Hymenobacter tibetensis: one gene and its partners. The main gene of each other region encodes a partner of the protein of the gene in region 3 in a complex. Links are inferred from orthologs where the notes say so. Each region holds a gene or a part of one and is shown on either strand. Other genes may lie near its edges.

Region 1 (5,145 bases), 1.4 Mb from region 3 along the record:
AGGTTGCCTTCCAGTTGGGCCTGCTTCCACTTAACGAACGCCTTTCTCTGGAAAGCGGCCCGACTTAGTACGATAAAAAGCTTTGATTTTTTCTAGATCAGCTTCGTAGTCGCCGGTGGGGTAAATAGCCGGACCAACCCCCGCTTCCTTTTTCTTGTAATCGAGAAAGCCCAACAGAATAGGCACCCCGGCGCCCAACGCAGCAAAATAGAACCCTTTGCGCCAACGAGGCTGGTAGGCCCGGGTTCCTTCCGGAGTGATAAGGATTACCAGTTCGTCGCGCTCATCGAACAGCTGAACCATGCCGTCTACTAGGCTGTTGTTTTTGCTCCGGTCCACGGCCAGCCCGCCTAAGGAGCGCACCAGGCCACCGAGAAGCGGAATTGTAGTCCACTCTTTTTTGATGGTCAGCCGCACGTCCACGTCCATGAGGAAAAAGGCCGCACGGGCCATAATAAAGTCCCAGTTGCTGGTGTGAGGAGCGGCAATCATCATGCTCTTCTTGATGGTGGGCGGCACTACGCCGTTGAGCTTCCAGCCAGCTACCCAGAAAATTGCTTTAGCGATGTAGTACCAGAACGTAGAGGTTTTGCGCGCAGCCATGCAGAAAATAAGGGCCTGTGTGGGTTCAGGCCGGAAGTAAAGCTAGAAGTAAATGCTTGAATTGCTAAAGCGAGTCACCCGGCTCGCTGGTAGAGCTTCCCTGAAGCAGCGCCGTTAGGGCTGTGGCCTGCGCCATGGTATGCTGATAGCCGATATCGAACAACTCCTGCCCCAACCGGTAGTCGAGTGTACGATACAGGCGCAGTTCTGGTGGTTCCAGCAGCAAATCGCACTGCTGCTTGTTGAGCGTGGTGTTGGCGTTAATGGCCAGGTTGAGAGTGCGCTCCACCAGCGTCCGGAACGTGGTAACGCGCGCCGCCCGGTTGGTGGGGTTGCAATTGACGCCTATCACGCGCAGGCCTTTGCCTAGCAGAGGCTCCACGGGCAAGTTGTTGAGCAATCCGCCGTCTACCAGTTGCCGACCTTCAAACTCAACTGGCCGGTACAGAATAGGCACGGCAGAAGAAGCCAGCAGCGGCGGAATCAGCAGGCCCGCTGAGAAATAAACGGAAACACCCTCGGTCAGGTCAGTGGCTACCAGCGTCAGAGGGCGGTGCAGATCGGCAAAGGTGCACTCCGCGCCCAAGTGCTGCGCCAATAACACCTGCACGGCGTCGAGGCGAAGTAAGCCGTAGCGGCTGAGCGAGAGGCGGGTGAGGCGGGTGAAATTGACGCTGGTGAACAGCCGCAGAATCTCGCGAGGCGCAAAGCCAGCCGCATAAAACGCAGCCGCAATAGCTCCCGACGATACCCCCGATAACTGGGCCAAGGGTAGTTCCAACTTGTCTAGCGCAGCCAGCACACCCAAATGCGCTATCCCCCGCGCCCCTCCGCCCGACAAAGCCAGCCCCAAGGAGTGGGTAGTTGCTGATTGCTCCTGTTTAGTTGGGTCGAACACTAGAACTAAAGCACTTCAGAACCGTGAAAAAATCGTTACAGAAACCGAAAACGCGCTACAGCTTACAGGTCCGATAAGCGCAGCGTCTCGGCCACCCGAATTCCTTTGTCGGTGTGTTGCACAGTGCAGCATTCCACGCTCGGGTCGTGTTCGAGCACCAGCACCCAGTTTTCGTCGGCGGCCCGGCGCAGCACTTGCTCTTTCTCTGTCATCGTCACCAAGGGGCGCATATCGTAGGCCATTACGTAGGGTAAGGGCACGTGGCCAGTACTCGGCAGCAAATCAGCCATGAATACTACTGTGCGCTCTTTATAGCGGATCATGGGCAGCATCATCTTCTCAGTGTGGCCATCGGCGAAGATGATTTCCTGGAAGGCAGGCAATTCGTCCGGCACGCCTGCTGTCGGATTCACAAACTTCAGATGGCCACTCTCCTGAATGGGCAAGATATTCTCCTTCAGAAAGCTCGCTTTTTCACGCGGATTAGGCGTTACGGCGCAATCCCAGTGCGCCTGGTTGCTCCAATACGTGGCATTCGGGAAGGCAAGTTGCAACTTGTCGTCGGGGGTCCGTACCACAGAACCACCACAATGGTCGAAGTGCAGGTGGGTCAGAAATACGTCGGTGATGTCAGAGGCCGTAAAGCCGCGCTGACGCAAGGATTTCTCCAACGTATCGTCGCCGTGCAAGTAAAAGTGCCCCCGAAACTTCTGGTCCTGCTTGTCGCCAATACCATTATCGACGAGGACCAGCCGATTGCCGTCTTCTACGAGCAGGCAGCGCATGGCCCACGTGCACATGTTGTTGTCGTCGGCGGGATTGAGCTTCTGCCACATGCTCTTAGGAACCACGCCAAACATAGCGCCGCCGTCTAGCTTAAACAGTCCTGTATCGAGCGTGTGAAGATGCATCGGTTGCTGATTGAGTGATTAAGTACGCCATGAACTGAGGCTGGAGGACAGGTAAGGATGCCAGGCAACCATTCTACTCCAGTACCACGCCCATGGCCGAGAACTTGTCGATCCGCTGGCTGATACGTTCCTCGTGGGGCAGCGCTTCCAGTTCGTCGAGGGTTTTAAGAATGGTTTTCTTGAGGGCCTGAATCATTTTGGCGGGGTCGGTGTGCGCACCACCTAGCGGCTCCTTCACAATGCCATCCACCAGTTTGGCGCCCAGCATGTCGGTAGCGGTAAGTTTGAGGGCCTCAGCTGCCTGCTCTTTGTAATCCCAGGAGCGCCACAGAATGCTGGAACACGACTCCGGCGAAATCACGGAATACCAAGTGTTTTCCAACATCAGCACCCGGTCACCGATGGCAATGCCCAGGGCTCCTCCGGAAGCTCCTTCGCCGATGATGACGCAGATGACCGGCACTTTTAGCAGAAACATCTCCTTGAGATTACGCGCAATGGCTTCGCCTTGCCCTCTCTCCTCGGCCTCCAGCCCCGGAAATGCCCCCGGTGTATCTATGAGCGTGACGATGGGCTTACCGAACTTTTCAGCCAGCTTCATCAGGCGCAGCGCCTTGCGGTAGCCCTCCGGGTTGGGCATACCGAAGTTGCGAAACTGCCGCTGCTTGGTGTTACGGCCTTTCTGCTGACCGATAAACATCACGGAGCGGCCATTTATTTCACCGAAACCACCTACCATGGCCTTGTCATCGGCCACAGTCCGGTCGCCGTGCAATTCCACGAACTTGTCGCTCATTCCCTCGATGTAATCGAGGGTGTAGGGCCGCTCCGGGTGGCGCGAAAGTTGCACCCGCTGCCACCGGGTAAGGTTGGCGTATGTTTCCTTCTTAAGTGCTCTAATTTTGGCCTCAAGGGCCGTTACGGCGTCCGAAACGTCTACTTGGCTATCGAGAGCCAGTTGTTGCATTTCGCGGAGCTTGCCTTCGAGGGCAGCGATGGGTTGTTCGAAATCAAGGAGCATTGGCCGGGAAGGAATGCGTCGGGTTGGTGGTGAGAACAGGAAGGAGGCAAAGGTAAGCGAAGCACCTCACTCGTCACACGCTTGATTGAGGGAGCTACCGAAGAAAGTTTTCTTCCTGATAAACAGGCATAAGAGTGCACAGCAGCCTCTAACTACCGATTTTATTGCCGTTGGGTTGGGAATTGTCGCCGCGCGCTCTACCTTTGCAGCACCTTACCGAAAAGCAACTGGCTTTTTAGGCAAGCGAACTGGTTCGGTAGTTCAGTCGGTTAGAATGCCGCCCTGTCACGGCGGAGGTCGCGGGTTCGAGTCCCGTCCGGACCGCAGCAATGCGAAATAAAAAGCCCCGATGAGTAATGTACTCGTCGGGGCTTTTGCTTTTAATAACCTTCTGGCAGCTTTTGTTTCTTTAGAAGCCTCAGACAACATGCAGCCGGCCCTACCCTTTGCTCTTAACGGCTTGGTTGATTAGCTACGCGAGCGGCAAGGTCTTCGATTTCGGAGCGGCGGACCAGCACGGCTAGCCACTCGGCTGGAATAGCCGCCTCTCCGTAGCAAATTCCAGCCAAACCGCCGGCTACGGCACCAGTCGTGTCGGTATCGTCGCCGAGGTTGACGGCGGCCAGCACGGTTTCGGCGAAGGTATCATGGCGGAGCAGACACCAGAATGCCGCCTCTAGGGTATGCATGACGTATCCGCCGCTACGAATCACTTGCACTGGAAAATCAGCCAGCCGGCCGGTAAGCAGATACTCGAACTGCTTGATTTCAGCAGGTGGTAGGCTTAATTCTTGAAGTTGCGCCGGAACCGTTTGGCAGAGTTGGCTGTAAGCGGCAGTTGGTGTCAGGCCCGCGAGCAGGTAACGTGCCATTTCCATGTACAGAAAACAAGCAATGGCCGAGCGCACATGTCCATGCGTGATGGCCGATACGTCAGAAATCAGGGCGAAACGCTCAGTTAACGGGGCATCTGTTTGGTAGAAAGCCAGCGGCAAAATACGCATCAGAGCCCCATTGCCGTTGCTGTATTCGTCGGTACCCCCAGCTAGTAGTAGGTCATTGTCAGCCTTTAGGCGATTAATGGCCTCACGGGTGGTGATACCGATATCGAAAACACTGCCATGGGGTGTCCAAAAGTTGTGGTAGTACCACCTGCAGCAGTTCTCGGCCACCTTACCGACTGTGAAACCATCGGCTATTGCCTCAGCCAGGCAGAACGTAAGGGAAGCATCATCGGACCAAGTGCCGACGGGTTGGTTATGGGTACCGTAAGCGCGCATATGCACCACCGGGTCGAGGCGGCGGGCCGCGCGGCTTTGAAATTCCACTGGCACGCCCAACGCGTCGCCGACGGCAAGCCCAAGCAATCCAGCACGAAGTTGTAATTCTGAAGCAGCAGACATTTTACTTGCCATAGGTTATATACACACCAGGCTGAATTACAACCTATTTTCTGTTAAGAAGCACCTGATTACGAAGCCAGTGGTAACAACCCTTACTAGAGCAGAGGCAACAGTTCCGGCAAGGCACTGATACGATATGTAGGACCTAGCGGCAAATTGTCGGCTTCCTGGCCGAAGCCATAGCTAGCCCAACAGGAGGCAATGCCACAGTTGCGGGCGAAACGCAGGTCAGGTGCTGTATCACCAATCATGAGCGTGTGGGCAAGACTAACGTTGGGGAACCGAGGCTGAATTACTTGCGTGAACATG
Region 2 (5,160 bases), 2.1 Mb from region 3 along the record:
CAAAACACTGTCATCTCTGATGACATTCGGGACAACTTTTTCGTTTGCAACCTGGAAGCTTGCAAAGGCGCCTGCTGCGTGGAAGGCGACTTAGGCGCACCCCTGGAGGAAGACGAGCTAAAGATTCTCGAAGCGGAATATCAGCACATCAAGCCCTTCCTTACCGAAGCCGGCCAGCAGGCCATCGAGCAGCAGGGCCTCTACATCAAGGATTGGGAAGGCGACTATAGCACCACTACCATCAACGACCGGGAGTGCGCTTATGCATTGTATGACGAGCGAGGCATTCTGAAGTGTGGTATTGAGCAGGCTTATCTAGCGGGTGCTACCAGCTTCAAGAAGCCCGTCAGCTGCCACTTATACCCCATCCGCATTACCAAGTACGAAGGCTTCGAAGCCCTGAACTACGACCGGTGGGGCATTTGCAACCCAGCTTGCTCGTTCGGCGCCAACTTGGGCATGCGGGTGTATCAGTTTCTGAAGGAGCCGCTGGTTCGCAAGTACGGGGAGGAGTGGTACGGCGAGTTGGTGCAAGAGATTGAGACCAACAACCCATCCGCCAAAGCATAAATTCTTAATGAGAAAGGCCGACTGTACAGTCGGCCTTTTTTGTAGTGTTATAGCGTGTTACCTACTTCTGGCTATGGAAGAGTTCTACTTAAGTAAGGTGCTATCAACCGCACAGATTCAGGAGTGCTTTCGGGATGCGATGCCAAGCCTCACTGTGTTCGAGTGGGCCATGATGATAGGCGACCAAGAGCCGATGGAATTCGATTCTGCGGATCCGATGCATATCTTTTTCGAAGCTAGTACGTCAGAGGTGCCCCAGTTTCCGCAGCATGTTGCTCTTTACAGAACGCCTAACGAAGATTGGGAGGCAAGATCCTTATGGTTAGGCCAAAAACTTTCCGCTACGTATGGGATGGCTGTACTGGTACCGTTTACCCATCCAGCGCAACCACACTATCCCTATTATGACATCGTGTTTCAGGATGGTTCGCCTTACTTAGCGGATGACAGCGAGACGGAGTTTGGAGAGCCAGACGCTAAACCAGTGCAGATATTGGAGGTCTACGCCCTGCCTGAAGTGCACTTTGATACGTGTGGCAACTTACGCAACACCCCCTAGAGAGAACCAACTAGTACGGTTGGCTTTCTCTAGGGGGTGTTGCGTAAGTTGCCAATCGGTCGGCGTGTTAAGCTGGTATTTGCAGTTCAACCAAACATCATGGTTTGGCTTGAAACCAGTGGCTTACAACTCTGAAAAGTCAAATGACGTCTCCAAAAATTTAGTCGTGAAGTCGCCGTCCTGGAAGTTCTTGTTATCCATGAGCGCCAAGTGGAATGGGATAGTCGTTTTCACGCCTTCCACTACAAACTCACTCAACGCCCGCTTCATTTTTACAATGCATTCCTGGCGGGTTTGCGCTACGGTAATGAGCTTGGCTATCATCGAATCATAGTTCGATGGGATGGTATAGCCCGCGTACACGTGCGTATCAACCCGAACGCCGTGGCCGCCGGGGATGTGGAGCGTGGTGATTTTGCCAGGGGAGGGTCGGAAATCCTTGGTTGGATCTTCGGCGTTGATGCGGCACTCCATGGCGTGCATCTTGGGGTAATAGTTGTGGCCAGAAATCGGGATGCCGGCTGCCACTTTTATCTGCTCCTTGATGAGGTCATAGTTTACAATCTCCTCGGTCACGGGGTGTTCCACCTGAATGCGGGTGTTCATCTCCATGAAGTAGAAGTCACGGTTTTTGTCGACTAGGAACTCGATGGTACCCACACCCTCGTAACCGATGGCAGAAGCTCCAGCTACGGCAGCAGAGCCCATCCGTTCGCGCAGTTCCTCGGTCATGAAGGGGGAAGGTGCTTCTTCCACCAGCTTTTGGTGGCGGCGCTGAATCGAGCAGTCACGCTCCGAGAGGTGGCAAACGCGGCCATATTGGTCGCCGCACACCTGTATCTCGATGTGACGCGGCTCCTCTACAAACTTTTCCAGGTACACACCGTCGTTGCCGAAGGCTGCTTTGGCTTCCGTACGAGCATCATTCCAAGCTTTTTCGAAGTCGTCTTCGGTAGGGATGATACGCATACCACGTCCGCCACCGCCAGCCGTAGCCTTCAGAATGACGGGGTACTTGATTTTGGCCGCTACTTTCTTGCCTTGCTCCACTGATTCCAGCAGTCCCACTGAACCTGGAATGCACGGTACACCCGCCTTGATCATGGTGGCTTTGGCGGAAGCTTTGTCACCCATTTGGTTGATCATCTCGGGCGTAGCACCAATGAACTTGATGCCGTTTTCCTGGCACACGCGCGAAAACTCCGCGTTTTCACTCAAAAAACCGTAGCCCGGATGGATAGCATCGGCGTTGGTTATTTCCGCTGCGGCTATCAGCGTGGGAATGCTGAGGTACGATTGTGAGGACGGAGGAGGCCCGATGCACACGGCCTCATCAGCAAAGCGTACGTGCAAACTTTCTTTGTCGGCGGTGGAATAAACAGCCACCGTTTTAATCCCCATTTCCTTGCAGGTCCGGATGATGCGCAGCGCAATTTCACCCCGGTTGGCAATCAGTATTTTTTTGAACATTGGGTCTTGAGGGCTAAAGGTCTTGGGGTCTCGCGGAAAAGGAAAAGGGCCTTACGAACTAAGAGCTAGCCGTATAGGCGGCACCCCAAGTTCCCAAGACCCCAAAAACCCAATAAATTACATCGGCTCAATCAGGAACAAAGGCTGATCGTATTCCACTGGCGAGGCATTTTCCACCATCGCCTTTACAATGCGTCCTGATGCTTCGGCCTCTATTTCGTTGAACAGTTTCATGGCTTCGATGATACAAATCACCTGGCCTTTCTCCACCAAATCACCTACCTGCACGAAAGCCGGCGTATCAGGGCTGCTGCTGCGGTAGAAGGTGCCAATCATGGGAGCCTTCAGGGGCACGTAATTATCGGCGGCTGGCGCAGCGGCGGCTGGCGCGGCCGGCGTTGCTGGGGCGGGAGCGGGAGCTGCCGCTGGTGCTGCCGGAGCCGCGGCGGGAGCAGGAGCTGCCGAAGACGACATGCTAACCACCGGCTTGTAGCTGGGTTCGCGCTGCACGGAGATTTTAAACTCCTCCGTTTCGATGTTGACTTTGTTGAGGCCCGACTTCGCAATGAAGTCGATGAGTTCCTGGAGTTCCTTGGCTTTCATGGCGGCGCTTGACTTGCTGGGGTGCTTACTTGACTCTTTCGACATAGGAGTAGTCGCTGGTCTTGACGCGAATTTTAGTATCAGTGTCGATGAACAGCGGCACCTGAATCCGGGCCCCGGTCTCAACGATGGCAGGCTTGAGCGTGTTGGTAGCCGTGTCTCCTTTCAAACCAGGCTCGGTATAGGTCACCATCAGCTCGACAGTGGTAGGCAGTTCAGCGGTGAGCGGCTGCTCGGTTTCGGCATGAAACAGGATGGTAGCTTCCTGGCCTTCTTTCATCAAGTCAGCGAAGGGTACCATGGCCTCGGGCAGTACCACTTGCTCGAAGGTAGCATTATCCATGAAGGTAAAGCCGTAATCATCCTTGAATAGGTACTGATGCGGGCGCTGCTCTACGCGAGCTGTTTCCACTTTCACCCCGGCGTTGAAAGTGTTGTCGAGCACTTTGCCGGTTTTGATGTTGCGAAGCTTGGTGCGCACGAAGGCGGGACCTTTACCAGGTTTCACGTGCTGAAACTCGGTGATGACGTGCAACTCGCCGTTGTAGTTCAGCACGAGGCCGTTGCGGAAATCTGCGGTAGTAGCCATTTTTTAAGCGGGTAGCAGCAGCGGACAGCTGGTTGCTTTTTGTGAATGGTGGGCTGGTGAATGAAATCGTGAGTAGCGGGTGAAGTTGCAGCAGACAACTAGTAATCGTTGTTCGCACCCCTTCTAACCGAACGTGCCGTCCCGAAAAGTGGCGGGACGGCACGTTGGGAGTGCAAGTATAGAAGTTTTCCGCGTCCGGGCCGTCAGGATTAACTAATGGCCGGTCCAGGCTTGGGGTCATAGGCCCATTTGAGGTAGATAGAACCCCAGGTGAACCCACCGCCGAAAGCCGCTAAAACTAGGTTGTCGCCTTGGTGTAGTTGCGATTCGTAATCGGCAAGGCACAGCGGAATGGTAGCATTGGTGGTGTTGCCGTAGCGCTGAATATTAAGCATCACCTTTTCTGGGCCCACGCCCATCCGATGGGCCGTAGCATCAATAATGCGCTTGTTGGCTTGGTGAGGGACCAGCCAGGCCACGTCGTCATTGGTCAAATGGTTGCGTTCCATCACCTGCGCAGCTACGTTGGCCATGTTGGTCACGGCGAACTTGAATACCGTAGCGCCTTCCTGGTGGATGAAATGCTCCCGGTTGGCTACTGTCTCGCTAGATGGCGGCCGGCGGCTGCCCCCCGCTTTCTGGTAGAGGTACTGCTCGCCGGTACCATCGGTACGAAGTACTTGGTCGAGCAGGCCGTAGCCTTCGGTGCTCGGCTCAAGCAATACTGCACCAGCCCCATCACCGAAGATGATGCAATTCGCACGGTCAGTGTAGTCAACAATAGCCGACATTTTATCGGCTCCTACCACCACTACTTTCTTGTAGGTACCCGTTTGGATGTATTGTGCGCCGGTTGCCAGCGCAAACAAGAAGCCGGAGCAAGCGGCTTGCATATCAAAGCTGAATGCCTGGGTAATGCCCGCTGCTGCCGAAATAATGTTAGCCGTAGCAGGGAAGACGAGGTCAGGAGTGGTAGTCGAGCAAATCAGCAAGTCGATTTCCTCGGGCTTGGTACCCGTTTTAGCAAGCAGCTGCTGCACTGCCTTGGTGCCCATTACCGAAGTGCCCTGGTTTTCGCCTTTTAAAATGCGACGCTCCTTAATGCCCGTGCGAGTCGTGATCCACTCGTCAGTGGTATCCACCATCTTCTCGAGTTCTTGGTTCGTGAGCACGTAGTCGGGCACATAAGAACCCACTCCGGTAATAGCAGCGGTAATTTTCATTGAAGAAAAGCGGAAAACGCGGCAAGAAAAAATCCGGCCGGGGCCGGACTTAGTCGCTAAGACTTGAAGGTATTTTTTATCTGATCGGAGATGCCAGACTGCGCCATTTGGTATCCTTGGAGCAACATGTTGCAGATGGCCAAAGG
Region 3 (5,256 bases):
GGTTAACAAGCACAGAAAAACTGCCCGGAGTTGTTGCCGAACACCCATTCATAACACAGTTTAGTACGATATTATTCTGATCCGGTACAAGGCCTCCAGGGGAGCGGGCGTAGATTCGGGTAAGAACTTGATACTGCGACGCCGAGCCGTTGATGTAGGTGTAAGACAACTCGCCTCCCATAACATGAGAGGCGTCAGCCGTACACCAGGCCCCCAACCACAGAGCTACGGCAAGCAATAAACGGAGTGAGTAAGAGGTAGGCATAAGCTTGCGTAGTAAATAAAGTGAACGAACCCATGATGGCGTATTAAAGAGTAAGGCCAACCGTAAAAGGTTGGCCTTAAGAATAATAAATGAAAATATAGAAAATTTATACTGGATGCCAGCCTCTTATTTGCCAGCTGCAGGAGTAGCGGAATTGCTATCCAGAATTTTGAACAGCTCGTTGAGCTTAGGTGTCAGAATGATTTCCGTGCGGCGGTTCAGGGCCTTATTGGCGGGTGTGTCGTTGGTAGCAACAGGCAGGTATTGGGAGCGGCCGGAGGCGGTGACGCGGGCGGCCGGAATGCCACCAGTAGTTAGTAAGCGGGCAATTTCAGTGGCCCGGAGTACACTTAAGTCCCAATTGTCTTGCATAGCGGCCGTGGGGCGGCTGAAGGGTACGTTATCGGTGTGGCCTTCCACCACCACGTTCACATCAGGTTGCGCCTTGAGGGCAGCAGCCAATTGCTTGAGGGCCTCCTGGCCTTTGGGGTCAACTTTGGTGGAACCTGTCTTGAAAAGGAGCTGCTCAGAAAGGGACACATATACTTTGCCATCCTTCATGCGCACCTGCAAATCGGTGCCCTGGAAGCCGCGCAGGGCATTGGCTACGCTGGCCCGGAGGTCGTTTACGGCTTTGTCTTTCTCGGCTAAGGCTTTCTCCAGCTCGGCCAAGCGTGCTTCACGGGTCTGCAGGTCGGCGTTCAGCTTGTCGATGGCCACTTTGTTTTTCTTGAGCGAGGTGTCTAGCTCACCTAGCTCCGCTTCGCGACGGGCCAGGTCCTGCGCTACTTTGTTATAGTCCGACGATTTGTTGGCGAGTTCCCGGTCGCTGTTTTTGAGCAGCTTGTCGTAGCTGTCGGTAAGCTGATTGTAGAGCTGACGGGTGCGGCGGAGGGCGTTGCCAGTCTGAGTGGAATCTTCGGTAAGACGCTTATTGCTGAGGCGCATCTCGTTTAGCTCATCGGTGGTCTTTTTCAATTCAGCCACGGCTAGGCGTTGCTGGCGCTCGGCATCGGCTTTGCTTTGCTCAGTGGAAGCGTAGCGGGCTTTCAGGTCGTCGTAGCGCTTGGAAGGCACGCAGCCGGGCAGCAGCGTAGCAGCCGTCAGGGACAGGGCGAGTAGGCCAGTAGAATAATTTTTCACAGAAAAGCGAAAGGTGAAAATCGAAGTTAGCTAAGAGGCGTACACGAGGTAATACCCCAGCGCAAGGTACTCAGTGGCTGGTTGATGTTGCAAAACAGCCCGACAATCAGTGGATTTTCAGGTTATATTTGGTCTTGCTCTTGTCGGGGTTGGGAGCTCCTTCCTCTACCTGCTTGGCGTATCATCACTTATCGGCAACTCAGATGCCAACACTTCGCCCTTGTCAGCTCGCATTCTTCCGCCACAAGCGTAGCAATGCCCGAGGCCACATAAGCGCATACCTTGAACAAGTCGATTACCTTAGCATAACAGTAGCACACATAGTAACAGGTATCGAGTCGGGTAGATAGATACTGCTGATTAGTTCCTGCATCTTTGTCGCCCCAAGTTCAGCGCCTCGCACCCAAGGCGCACGACCCCTGATTTGTCTCAATACAAAGTACCCAATACTTAATACCCAAAAATGTCTTGGTTTAAGCGCGTAGAAAAAGGCATTGTCACGCCAACGGAAGAAAAGAAAGAGACACCCGACGGCTTGTGGCACAAGTGCCCCGAGTGTAAAACGGTTGCCACCATGGCCGAGCACAAGCGCCTGCTCTCCACCTGTGGCAACTGCAACCACCACGAGCGGATTGACGCCGCCGAATATTTCGAGTTTCTCTTCGATGGAGGGCAGTTCAAGGAGTTGGATGAAACAATGCACTCCGCCGATCCGCTTCACTTCGTGGACACTAAGGCGTATCCGCAACGCCTGACGGCCACTGAAAAGGTGACGGGTCTGACCGATGCCGTTCGTACAGCCCATGGGCAGCTCAACGGTCTCGAATTGGTGGTGGCTGCCATGGATTTCCGCTTTATTGGCGGCTCGATGGGCTCAGTGGTAGGCGAAAAAATTGCCCGTGCCATTGATTACGCCCGGCAGCACCGCCTCCCATTCCTGATGATTTCGCGCTCTGGTGGAGCCCGAATGATGGAAGCTGGTTTCTCCTTGATGCAGATGGCCAAAACCTCGGCTAAGCTGGCCCTGCTTTCGGAAGCTGGGTTGCCTTATATTTCTCTGCTCACCGATCCAACTACGGGCGGCGTTACCGCGTCGTTTGCTATGCTCGGGGACTTCAATATTGCCGAGCCCGGTGCCCTCATTGGGTTTGCTGGTCCTCGCGTTATCAAAGAGACAATTGGTAAGGACTTGCCCAAAGGCTTCCAAAGCGCCGAATTTGTAATGGAGCACGGTTTCCTTGACTTCATTGTAGACCGCAAAGAGCTCAAAGCGCGCCTCACAGATCTGCTCACGATGCTACGGCCAACGGAAGTTGCTACCAAGGCGTCAGCAAAATCGGCGCAGCAAGTTTAAAAGTCGGCACGCTTCTTGAAAAAGCCCGTTCGACGCGCAACGTTGCGCGTCGGGCGGGCTTTTTTATGGGCTAGGTCTGGTACACCACAATGCACCTGCTTCTAGCTCTAAGCAGCCAATCCGCTACGTACAGCGAACATTTTTCCGGCATTTTCAGTAAGCACGCTCGACACTCTCCCTATCCACCAAATTCACTTCTCTTCATTTCGATGAACACTCCCAAATCACTTCTGTCTTTGTTTATGGCGCTTACGTTGCTGCTCGGCTCGTGCGCTACCACCAAACGCAACCCCAACATTCCAGACGCGCCAACTGGCAACGGTAGCGGTCCGCGCAACACAGGCATGAGCAAAACTGCTAAGGGTGGCTTGCTAGGTGCCGGCGGTGGCGCCGTAGTAGGTGGCGTGTTAGGCCGCGTGATTGGTGGCAAATCGGGCACAGCAGCTGGCGCTATCATTGGTGCTGCTGTTGGTGGTTCGGGCGGTGCCCTGATTGGTCGCAAAATGGACAAGCAGGCGGAAGAATTGCAGCGCGACATGCAGAACGCCAAAGTGGAGCGCGTAGGCGAAGGCATCAAAATCACCTTCGACTCGGGTATCCTCTTCGACACCAACAGCTCCACCCTACGGGCTGCTTCGCAGTCGGAAATCCAGAAAATGGCGGCCGTACTGCAAAAGTATCCTGACACCAACGTACTGGTGGAAGGCCACACGGATGCCAGCGGTTCCGATGCCATCAACAACCCTCTCTCGCAGCGTCGGGCTCAAGCTGTTTCCGACTTCACCGTTCAGCAGGGCGTAGACGCTTCACGCATCACCACCCAAGGCTATGGTTCTTCGCAGCCGATTGCCGACAACACTACTGAAGCTGGCAAGCAGGCCAACCGTCGCGTAGAAATTGCCATCTATGCCAACGAAAAAATGAAGAAAGCTGCCGAAGCCAACAAGCTGTAAGCTTATCTCGCTAGTAGCAAAAAGACCGCACGGTATGTGCGGTCTTTTTTGTTTGTGGATACTTCTATTAAATCCTTTGCTTGTCTGTTCTTCACTTCATGCATGCGTGTGTTCCAGAAGCGGCTGTCTGCACACACGGAGATAGGGAAGTGCTTTGGCTAAGCTTGAACAAGTAGTGAAAAGTATTGCTGCTTTTGATACAAAGAATATTGAGAGGGCGGTGTTCTATAGCAATAGTATATGTTAAAAAAATATAATTGCATTATGCTGTAATAATATAATACTCATCCATTTTGGAATTAATTATTTATCTGTTCGATTTCAAGAAAATAAATTATTAATAGAAGGTAGAGAGCCTAAAGGAGTTAGGTGCCTGTCTACACAAAACAGCTACTGCGGCGTCTTAAAAGCCCTTTTTCTTGTTTTTCGGTCTTTTCAATGTTTTTGGCAAGATGGTTGCAAAGGGAATACTCATTAGCCTGATGCTTCGTTGTAGGTATTATCTTCGGGCCAGTTTAAGTCTCATTACATTTACCGTTCTCATTTTACAAAGCCGAAACCCTTAACTTTTTTTATCATGAAAAGCTTTCGTTCCTTTTTTCTGTTGCTGCTTGCTCTCCTTACGGTAGGCACTAGTGCCGTGCAAGCTCAAACTACCACTACCACTGAGAAGAAGCCTTGGAGCAAAACAGCTAAAGGCGGCATTATCGGAGGCTTAGGTGGTGCTGCTGCTGGTGGCGTACTAGGCCGCGTGATTGGCGGCAAGAACAGCACGGCTAAAGGTGCCATCATTGGTGCTGCTGTGGGTGGTGCTGGTGGCGCTTTGATTGGCCGCCGGATGGACAAGCAAGCTGCTGAGTTGAAACAAGAAATGGCCGGCGCCAAAGTAGAGCGTGTAGGCGAAGGCATTAAAATCACCTTCGACTCGGGTCTGCTGTTCGCTAAGAACTCGGCTGCCCTAACTTCTGCCGCTCAGGAGAACATCAAGGAGTTGGCTCAGACGCTGATTAAGTACGGCGACACCAACGTTATTGTAGAAGGCCACACCGACAACACCGGTACCGATGCTATCAACGATCCGCTGTCGCAGCGTCGTGCACAGGCAGTAGCCAACTACACGCAGCAGCAGGGCGTAGACGCTTCGCGCTTCACTGTAACAGGCTACGGCTCCAAGCAGCCAATTGCTGACAACACCACCGAAGCTGGCCGCGTTGCCAACCGTCGTGTAGAAGTTGCCATCTTCGCCAACGAGAAGCTGAAGAAGGCTGCCGAGAAGGGCACCATCTAAGCTTAACAGTACCCAGTGAACGAGTAGCCAACGGCGCTCTGTTCCTAATAATACGCTACGGCCCCGCTACCTATTTCGGTGGCGGGGCCGTACTGTTTACTACGAATCGTTCCTTATCCATCGACGTAGATTGTAGATATGCCCACCACGTATGCTGCCGCCCCTGCCGAAAAAACTTGGCAGGATCATCTGATTCTAAACACGTTCTTCGACCCTCTGACGCTGGAGCAACCACGCCGCACACCTATGCGCG

The links.
Region 1: the proteins of accD (region 3) and MTX78_RS12440 are in contact, whole or in part, in a solved structure (PDB 8UXZ), measured with the Escherichia coli proteins. The link is inferred for Hymenobacter tibetensis from one-to-one orthologs.
Region 2: the proteins of accD (region 3) and accB are in contact, whole or in part, in a solved structure (PDB 8UXZ), measured with the Escherichia coli proteins. The link is inferred for Hymenobacter tibetensis from one-to-one orthologs.

The regions. Positions count from the first base shown.
Region 1 is NZ_CP094669.1:3,102,033-3,107,177, forward strand. Bases 1,460-4,211 are described here. They hold MTX78_RS12440 (acetyl-CoA carboxylase carboxyltransferase subunit alpha), read right to left. Parts: upstream 3,434-4,211; coding sequence 2,486-3,433; downstream 1,460-2,485. Other genes in these bases: MTX78_RS12430 (patatin-like phospholipase family protein), read right to left, coding at 1,460-1,501; MTX78_RS12435 (MBL fold metallo-hydrolase), read right to left, coding at 1,564-2,412; MTX78_RS12450 (ADP-ribosylglycohydrolase family protein), read right to left, coding at 3,886-4,211. Outside these bases: MTX78_RS12425 (1-acyl-sn-glycerol-3-phosphate acyltransferase), read right to left, coding at 31-603; more of MTX78_RS12430, read right to left, coding at 668-1,459; more of MTX78_RS12450, read right to left, coding at 4,212-4,836; MTX78_RS12455 (HAD family hydrolase), read right to left, coding at 4,932-5,145. UniProt on the Escherichia coli protein: Component of the acetyl coenzyme A carboxylase (ACC) complex. First, biotin carboxylase catalyzes the carboxylation of biotin on its carrier protein (BCCP) and then the CO(2) group is transferred by the carboxyltransferase to acetyl-CoA to form malonyl-CoA.
Region 2 is NZ_CP094669.1:2,449,113-2,454,272, forward strand. What follows is about bases 1,460-4,226. They hold accB (acetyl-CoA carboxylase biotin carboxyl carrier protein), read right to left. Parts: upstream 3,203-4,226; coding sequence 2,717-3,202; downstream 1,460-2,716. Other genes in these bases: accC (acetyl-CoA carboxylase biotin carboxylase subunit), read right to left, coding at 1,460-2,599; efp (elongation factor P), read right to left, coding at 3,228-3,791; MTX78_RS09710 (beta-ketoacyl-ACP synthase III), read right to left, coding at 4,001-4,226. Outside these bases: MTX78_RS09685 (DUF3109 family protein), read left to right, coding at 1-570; MTX78_RS09690 (hypothetical protein), read left to right, coding at 644-1,129; more of accC, read right to left, coding at 1,253-1,459; more of MTX78_RS09710, read right to left, coding at 4,227-5,014; phosphate acyltransferase PlsX, read right to left, coding at 5,071-5,160. UniProt on the Escherichia coli protein: This protein is a component of the acetyl coenzyme A carboxylase complex; first, biotin carboxylase catalyzes the carboxylation of the carrier protein and then the transcarboxylase transfers the carboxyl group to form malonyl-CoA.
Region 3 is NZ_CP094669.1:4,541,707-4,546,962, reverse strand. What follows is about bases 954-3,816. They hold accD (acetyl-CoA carboxylase, carboxyltransferase subunit beta), read left to right. Parts: upstream 954-1,871; coding sequence 1,872-2,762; downstream 2,763-3,816. Other genes in these bases: MTX78_RS18205 (OmpA family protein), read left to right, coding at 2,972-3,715; MTX78_RS18215 (OmpA family protein), read right to left, coding at 954-1,408. Outside these bases: more of MTX78_RS18215, read right to left, coding at 392-953; MTX78_RS18200 (OmpA family protein), read left to right, coding at 4,293-5,003; MTX78_RS18195 (endonuclease III domain-containing protein), read left to right, coding at 5,142-5,256.